Regions from separate parts of the Methylobacterium sp. CM6257 genome, predicted to be linked through region 1. Evidence: predicted binding sites of a transcription regulator. Region 1 holds the regulator's gene; the other holds the start of a gene.

Region 1 (4,320 bases):
GACACGGATCGCGTCCAGCGCCTGCGCGACGTCGTGGAGCCGGCCGAGCGTCCTCAGGGACGCGTCGTCGAGCGCCTGCACGCCCAGCGATACACGGTTGACCCCGGCGGCGCGGTAGCCGTGGAAGCGGCCGGCCTCAACGCTTGACGGGTTGGCCTCAAGGGTAATCTCCGCATCCGGTGCCACCGCCCAATGGGACGCCACGGCGTCGAGCAGGCCCGCGACCGTCGCGGGCTGCATCAGCGACGGCGTCCCGCCGCCGAGAAAGATGCTGGTGACCGTGCGGCCCGGGGTGCGCGCGGCGTTGTGGCCGATCTCGGCCCGGAAGGCATCGAGGAAGCGCGGCTCATCCACGCCCGCGTGCCGGACGTGGCTGTTGAAGTCGCAATAGGGGCACTTCGCCGCGCAGAAGGGCCAGTGCAGGTAGATCCCGAAACCCGCATCGCGGGTCGGATGGTCCGGGCCGTTCGAGGTCATGATGGCCGGGATGTGAGCGCGGGTGCCCGGTTTGGCAATCAGGAACGGGCCGCGAGGCAAGCGCGGCTGAGGTCCACGAAGGCCTGGGCGCGGTGCGACAATCCCTGCCCCCGCTGCCAGTCGACGCCGTGCTTCTCCTCGGCGGTCATCTCGCCGAAGGTGCGCTCGTGGCCGTCTGGCCGGAAGATCGGGTCGTAGCCGAAGCCGGCCGAGCCGCGCGGCTCCACGAGATCGCCGAAGACCCGGCCCTCGAACAGCTCCGTGTGTCCGTCCGGCCAGGCAAGCACCAGCGCCGAGACGAAATGCGCCCGGCGGCTCTCGGCGCCGCGCCGGTTCAGCTCGGAGAAGATCCGCGCCATGGCGCCGGAGAAATCCTTGTTGGGTCCCGCCCAGCGGGCCGAGAAGATGCCCGGCGCGCCGTCCAGCGCGTCCACGCACAAGCCGGAATCGTCGGCGAAGGCCGGAAGCCCGGTAGCCCCGGCGGCGGCCTTCGCCTTGAGGGCGGCATTCTCAGCGAACATGGTTCCGGTTTCCTCGGGCTCGGGCAGCCCGAGTTCGCCGGCCGAAACCGCCTCGACGCCGAAGGGTGCTAGCAGCTCGCGCATCTCCACGAGCTTGCCGGAATTGTGGGTGGCGATCACCACCTTGCCCATCAGCCTGCGGCTCACGCGATCGCCTCCTTCTGCAGGGCGACCAGCCGGTCCGTTCCGGCGCGGGCGAGCTGCAGCAATTCGAGGAGCTGCGCCTCCGAGAACGGCTCCATCTCGGCAGTGCCCTGCACCTCGACGATTCCGCCCCGGCCGGTGAGCACGAAGTTCGCGTCGGTTTCGGCCGCAGAATCCTCGGCGTAGTCGAGGTCGAGCACCGGGCTGCCCATGTATAGGCCGCAGGAGACCGCCGCGACGTGATCGCGCAGCGGGTCGACCGAGATGATCGAGCGCGCTCGCATCCAGGCGAAGCAATCGTGCAGCGCCACCCAGGCGCCGGTGATCGCGGCGGTCCGCGTGCCACCGTCGGCCTGGATCACGTCACAATCGACCGTGATCTGGCGCTCGCCCATGGCGGGCAGGTTAGTGACGGCCCGGAGAGACCGGCCAATCAGGCGCTGGATCTCCTGCGTACGCCCGGACGGCTTGCCGGAACCGACCTCGCGCCGGGTGCGTTCGTGCGTCGCACGCGGCAGCATGGCGTACTCGGCCGTGACCCAGCCCTTGCCCGAACCGCGTAGCCACGGAGGACCTCGCTCCTCCAGCGAGGCGGTGCAGAGCACGCGGGTGTTGCCGAAGCTGACGAGGCATGAGCCTTCGGCGTAGCGCGATACCGCGCGCTCCAGGCTGACGGGCCGCAACTCGTCGGCGGCACGCTTGGAAGGCCGCATCGCGGGCCCCTTCTGGTGAGAGAACAGAGGGCCGGGCTCTTAGGCCGCCGCGCCACCGCGGGCAAGCATCGCCGTACGGATTGATCCGGGCGGGGCGGGCGGACATGATCGGACGACAGGATGATCGCGTGACAGACCCGAACCCCCGATTTCTGAACGACCCACCGATGCAGGCTCTAGCCGCACTCAACGAGCGTGCTCGCGAGATCTTCCGGCAGATCGTCGAGAGCTATCTCACGACGGGCGAGCCGGTCGGATCACGCAACCTGGCGCGGATCCTCCCGATGACGCTGTCGCCTGCGTCGATCCGCAACGTGATGGCCGACCTGGAGCATTCCGGCCTGATCTTCGCGCCCCATACCTCGGCCGGCCGCCTGCCGACGGAGCTCGGCCTACGATTCTTCGTCGACGCGATGCTCGAACTCGGCGACGTCAGCCAAGACGAGCAGAACCGGATCGAGGCGCAGATGCGGGCCGCGGCCTCGGGTCACACGTTCGAATCGGCGCTGGCCGAAGCCTCGACCATGCTGTCGGGCGTCTCGCGCGGAGCCGGGGTGGTGCTGACTACCAAGGCCAATGTGAACCTCAAGCACATTGAGTTCGTTCGCCTCGACCCGGCTCGGGCCCTCGTCATCCTGGTCTCGGATGACGGCTCCGTGGAGAACCGGCTCGTAGAGCTGCCCCCGGGGCTGCCGGCGGGCGCGCTGCAGGAGGCCACGAACTTCCTCAACGCCCGGCTCCAGGGCCGCACCCTCGGATCGCTGCGCGCCGAGATCGAGGCCGGGCGCAAGGCGATGAAGCGCGAGCTCGATGCACTGACCGAGCGCCTGGTGGATGCCGGGCTCGCCACCTCGGTCGGTCCTACGGAGGCGCGTCAGCTGATCGTGCGCGGGCAGGCCAACCTGCTCGACGACCTGCGCGCCGCCGAGGATCTCGAACGCATCCGCCTGCTGTTCAACGACCTTGAGACGCAAAAGGACGTGATCGACCTGCTGGCTCGTGCCGAGGGCGGCGAGGGCGTGCGGATCTTCATCGGCTCGGAGAACAAGCTGTTCTCGCTCTCGGGCTCGTCGCTGATCGCGGCGCCGTTCCGGGATGGGTCTCAGAAGATCGTCGGCGTCGTCGGCGTCATCGGCCCGACCCGGCTGAACTACGCCCGCATCGTGCCGATGGTCGACTACACGGCCCGCGTCGTCTCCAAGCTCCTCGACGGTGGACGATGAGGCCGCGCCGGGCAGGAAAGACCCCGCCCGGTGCCCGTGACTCGAACCGCCGGACCGGTCAGGCCGGGATCACGTCCACGATTTCGTAGGTGTCGGGATCGACGATCACGATATCGTCGCGAACCAGGATGAACTCGTAGCCCTCGTAGGCCGGCACGAGCGTGATGATCGCCGGCGGTAGCCGGTGCAGGGTGACCGAGCGCGGGATCGCGGTACCCACCGTCACAGCGAAGGAAACATCGCGGACCGGCGAGACCCCCAGATGCGTGATCGAGCTGCGGAACTCGGTGCGCTGCCGGGTATCGAGTCGGCTCACCGCGCCGCGTGCCGAGCCGCCGTGGTGGGCACCTTCTCGCCCACCCCGTTCACCTGCCGCCCCCTTTTCACCGCCACGGCCTGGACCGGCTGCATCGTGGTTCCCGCGTTCACCGGCTGGACCGGCGTCGCGGCCGCCCTTTTCGGCTCCGCCCCGTTTCTCTTTCTCTCCTGCACCCGTCTTCTCTCCTGCACCCGTCCGATCGCCGGCGCCGTTGCGATCGCCGCTGGCACCCCCGGCTCGGCCGGGGCCTTCGGCTCCGCGCTGCGGGGCTCCGCCGGGCTCTGCGCCGCGCGCTCCACCCTCGGCGCCCCCTCCGGGTCCGCGCACGCCACCGCCTTCGGCTCCGCCTCGCGCGCCGCCTCCGGCCCCCCCCGAACCGGCGCCACCAGCGGCGGGACCGGCTCCACCGCCTGTAGCACTGCCGCCGGCGGCGCCCCCTGCTGCGCCGCCACCAGCTCCGCCGCCAGGACCGCCCTGGGCGAAGGCCGTCGCCGCGCCGGCGACGACGATCACGGCCGCAACCGTGTACCTCAGAATCCGCTTCATGGCCTCTCCTTCTGCCGATGTCGGAGCGCCCTCGACGCCCGCGTGGGCTCGCAACGGAGCCCCGGGCGAAACCGTTCCGCAGCGCCCACGGCGGAAGGTGCGCACCGGATGACACTTGCGGACGCTGTGCGCCTCTTGAGGCCGATCACGGACTTGCGATCACGGCCATCACCTGTAACGTCGCTTCACACGAAGAAGAGACCGGCTGTTGCCGGCCGATAGAGTGATCGACGGAGACGCCATGTCCGCCTCGAGAGACGATACGATCGGTATCGCACCGGGCGCCCACGATGCTGCCGACCGGAAGCGCCGTATCTGGGCCATCGTCGGGTCGTCCTCGGGCAACCTCGTCGAATGGTACGACTTCTACTGCTACG
Region 2 (4,320 bases), 890 kb from region 1:
GTCTTCGCTCCCGCGCCGTAATCCCGGAACCCCGCCGGCGAGCCCGGCCGCGAACGGGCAGGTAGAGGCGGGCATCCGGGAACCGCTGTCGGTCCGGTCTCTCGCGCGTCGGCGGCTCTCGATCCCGGCCCCTATTGCGCGGCTCCGAGATGACAGTGCGGGTCAGACTGCCCGAGCGATCCAGAGGACGCGATACACGACGAGAGGGCTCTCCGCGGAGCGGCGCGCCCAAAAGAAAAGGGGCCGCCTCTCGGCGACCCCCTTCCTCCGTCTCGATGGATGGCGCGGACTTAGAAGTCCATGCCGCCCATGCCGCCGCCCGGCATCGCCGGAGCAGGGCTGTCCTTCTTCGGCGCGTCGGCGACCATCGCCTCGGTGGTCACCAGCAGGCCGGCCACGGACGCGGCGTCCTGCAGGGCGGTGCGCACCACCTTGGCCGGGTCGACGATGCCGGCCTGGATCATGTCGACGTACTCTTCGGTCTGGGCGTTGAAGCCGAAGGTCTCCGAGGAGGTGTTGTCGGTGATCTTGCCGACCACGATCGAGCCCTCCACGCCCGCGTTCTGGGCGATCTGGCGGATCGGCGCCTCAAGCGCCTTCAGCACGATCTTGATGCCGGCCTGCACGTCCGGAACGTCGGACTTCAGCTCGGAAACCGCCTTCTTGGCCCGCAGCAGCGCGGTGCCGCCGCCCGGGACGATGCCTTCCTCGACCGCCGCGCGGGTGGCGTTGAGGGCGTCGTCGACGCGGTCCTTCTTCTCCTTCACCTCGACCTCGGTCGCACCGCCGACGCGGATCACCGCGACGCCACCGGCGAGCTTGGCCAGACGCTCCTGCAGCTTCTCCCGGTCGTAGTCCGAGGTGGTCTCCTCGATCTGCGCCTTGATCTGCGCGATGCGGCCCTCGATGTCGGACTTCTCGCCGACGCCGTCGATGATCGTGGTGTTCTCCTTCTCGATGCGCACGCGCTTGGCGCGACCGAGCATGGGGAGCGTCACGTTCTCGAGCTTGATGCCGAGATCCTCGGCGATCATCTGGCCCTTGGTCAGGATCGCGATGTCCTCGAGCATCGCCTTGCGGCGGTCACCGAAGCCCGGCGCCTTGACGGCCGCGACCTTCAGGCCGCCGCGCAGCTTGTTGACCACCAGGGTGGCGAGCGCCTCGCCCTCGATGTCCTCGGCGATGATCAGCAGCGGCTTGCCGGTCTGAACAACCGCCTCGAGCACCGGCAGCATGGCCTGGAGCGAGGAGAGCTTCTTCTCGTGGATGAGGATGTAGGGATCCTCGAGCTCGGCGACCATCTTCTCCGCGTTCGTGATGAAGTACGGGGAGAGGTAGCCGCGGTCGAACTGCATGCCCTCGACGACGTCGAGCTCGGTCTCGGCCGTCTTGGCCTCCTCGACCGTGATGACGCCCTCGTTGCCCACCTTCTGCATGGCGTGGGCGATCATCTCGCCGATCTCCTTGTCGCCGTTGGCGGAGATCGTGCCGACCTGGGCGACCTCGTCGGAGGTCGAGACCTTCTTGGCGCGCGAGGTGATGTCCTTCACGGCGGCCTGCGTGGCGAGGTCGATGCCGCGCTTCAGGTCCATCGGGTTGATGCCGGCGGCGACGTACTTGGCGCCCTCGCGGACGATGGCCTGGGCCAGCACGGTCGCAGTGGTGGTGCCGTCACCGGCGATGTCGTTGGTCTTCGAGGCCACTTCGCGCACCATCTGGGCGCCCATGTTCTCGAACTTGTCGGCGAGCTCGATCTCCTTGGCGACCGTCACACCGTCCTTGGTGATGCGCGGGGCGCCGAAGCTCTTCTCGATCACGACGTTGCGGCCCTTCGGGCCGAGCGTCACCTTCACCGCGTCGGCGAGGATGTCGACGCCGCGCAGCATCTTGTCACGCGCGTCGGCGGAGAAACGAACGTCTTTCGCTGCCATTGTGTGCCTCTTGTCGTAGGGTTGGACCCCAAGGCCCTGACGGCCTCAAAGGGCGGGGAGGGGTGATCCGATCAGGCGGCGACGACGCCCATGATGTCGGATTCCTTCATGATCAGGAGATCCTGACCGTCGATCTTGACCTCGGTGCCGGACCACTTGCCGAACAGCACGCGGTCGCCGGCCTTCACGTCGAGCGCGTTGACGCGGCCCTGCTCGTCGCGGGCGCCGGGACCGACGGCGACGACCTCGCCCTCCTGCGGCTTCTCCTTGGCGGTGTCCGGGATGATGATGCCGCCCTTGGTCTTCTCCTCGCTCTCGATGCGACGGACGACCACGCGGTCGTGCAGCGGACGGAACTTCATGAGCTGCCCTCTTGCTTCAGGTCTGGAGTTGGCGTTGATGCGGCCGGCGGGACCGCTGGCGAACCCGACTGTTAGCACTCTGTCTCGGCGAGTGCCAATGACGGCGGCGAGATAGTCTCGCGTGACTTCCGAGTCAAGGCTGTCGCACCCTCGCGTGACGGCGAGATGACGTCCCGGTGGCCTCCTCCCTGCTCATGGATAATGCGCCTTCATGCTGAGCCTGCACGGACCAGACGGGCCGCTGGCACCGGAAGCCGGCGGCACAGGCGCCCGCCATGCCGTCTGGCTGGACCTCAACGACCCAAGCCCAGAGGAGGCGGCTACTGTCGAGACCGCGACCGGCCTCCGCGTCCCATCCCGCGCGGCCCTCTCCGAGGTCGAGACGTCGAGCCGGCTGCGCCGCGTCAAGGGCGGCCTCTCCCTCTCGACGCCGATGATCACCTTCGAGCGCAGCGATTCGCAGCTGAAACCGCTGGGCTTCCTGCTGTCGAAGGACCACCTCGTCACGATCCGCTTCCACGACCTGCGGGCCTTCGAATCCTCGGCAAAGCGCATCGCCGAGGGCGACGGGAGCGCCACACCGAGCGAGATCTTCCTGATCGTCCTTGAGGAGCTGGTCGACAGTCTCGCGGACGCACTTGAAGACATGGCGTCGGAACTCGACACGCTCTCCACACGGATCTTCGATTTCGACGTGCGCGGCGCGGATCGGCGGCGGCTGGAGAGCCCGCCGCCCCGCCGCCGCGACCTTGCCTTGCGCCGGATCTTGCGCGGGATCAGCAACCGCGGAAAGGTGTTGGGCAAGATCCGCGCAAGCCTGCTCGGCCTGGAGCGGATCGTACCGTTCGTCGCGGCGGCCTGTGACGGGCTGGGGCTGCCCGAGGACGGCCGGTTCGAGACGATCCGGCGCGACATCGAATCCCTCGATGAGTTCGAGACGCGGCTGGCCGAGAACGTGCAGTTCCTCTTGGACGCGGCCCTCGGTCTCATCAACATCGAGCAGAACAATGTCTTCCGGGTGCTGACCGTCGTCTCCGTCGTGGGCGTGCCCCCGACGCTGATCGCCTCCATGTACGGCATGAATTTCAAGCACATGCCGGAACTGGACTGGACCTACGGCTACCCCTACGCGCTCGGGCTGATCCTGCTCAGTGCCGTCGTGCCGATCGTGTACTTCCGGATACGCGGCTGGTTCTGATATTCAGCCTGCAAATGTATTTCGACAAAGACATTGCCGGCTCAATATGGATTGAGCGCCGTTAGCTGGTCTTTTGATCGATTTCTCGGAACAGAGCGCCGCAGATCACATCGACACAGCGCGGCGAAATCTGCCAGTCGTCGCATAATTATAAAATTTTCAACATAATAGATGTTAGGTCCGCACTCGGATACTGCGAGCACCGTCATGTTCAATCGAACCATGTACAATGAAGCTCAGACCGAGATCGAAGCGCTCGACCGATCGCTGGCGATCATCGAGTTCTCCATGGATGGCAACGTCCTCCATGCGAACCAGAACTTCCTGAATTTGATGAAATACAATCTCGCGGACATCAGGAACAAGCATCATCAGCTCTTCATCGAGAAGGTCTACGCCGCAAGCCCGGATTATGCCGCCTTCTGGGACGGCCTGAGGCGCGGCCGGTATGTCACCGGTGAGTTCCTGCGGGTCGACAAGGATGGCGCATCGGTCTGGCTCGAGGCCACCTACAACCCGGTGCTCGACGCGAAAGGACGACCGATCAAGGTGGTCAAGTTCGCCTCCGACATCTCGGCGAAGAAAAAGGAGATCAGCCGGCTCCTGACGATGATCGACAACGTTCCGGTGGCAGTGATGACCGCCGACCTCAACGACGACTGCAAGATCGACTACCTCAACGCCACGTCGCGTCGGACGCTGGCGACGATCGAGCAGCATCTGCCGGTCAAGGCCGGCGATATGCTCGGGTGCTCCTTCGACGTCTTCCACAAGAATCCGCACCACCAGCGCACCATGCTGGCGGATGCGAGCCGCCTGCCGCACACCA

Evidence for each region. Region 1 encodes HrcA, which represses chaperone genes, less so after heat shock. Its sites were predicted from a motif close to GTTAGCACTCNCNNNNNGNGAGTGCTAAC; they were not measured.
Region 2: the regulator HrcA is predicted to act here: its motif matches at 2,364-2,392, upstream of groES (co-chaperone GroES).

What each region holds. Positions count from the first base shown of each region.
Region 1 is NZ_CM137735.1:1,075,994-1,080,313, reverse strand. It holds gene hemW (radical SAM family heme chaperone HemW) at 1-477, opposite strand, end outside; gene rdgB (RdgB/HAM1 family non-canonical purine NTP pyrophosphatase) at 516-1,130, opposite strand; gene rph (ribonuclease PH) at 1,142-1,855, opposite strand; gene hrcA (heat-inducible transcriptional repressor HrcA) at 2,023-3,078, shown strand; gene ACYCO6_RS05205 (DUF1236 domain-containing protein) at 3,137-3,394, opposite strand; gene ACYCO6_RS05200 (hypothetical protein) at 3,391-3,849, opposite strand; gene ACYCO6_RS05195 (MFS family transporter) at 4,185-4,320, shown strand, end outside.
Region 2 is NZ_CM137735.1:1,965,449-1,969,768, forward strand. It holds gene groL (chaperonin GroEL) at 291-1,931, opposite strand; gene groES (co-chaperone GroES) at 2,003-2,293, opposite strand; gene ACYCO6_RS09710 (magnesium transporter CorA family protein) at 2,505-3,491, shown strand; gene ACYCO6_RS09715 (methyl-accepting chemotaxis protein) at 3,699-4,320, shown strand, end outside.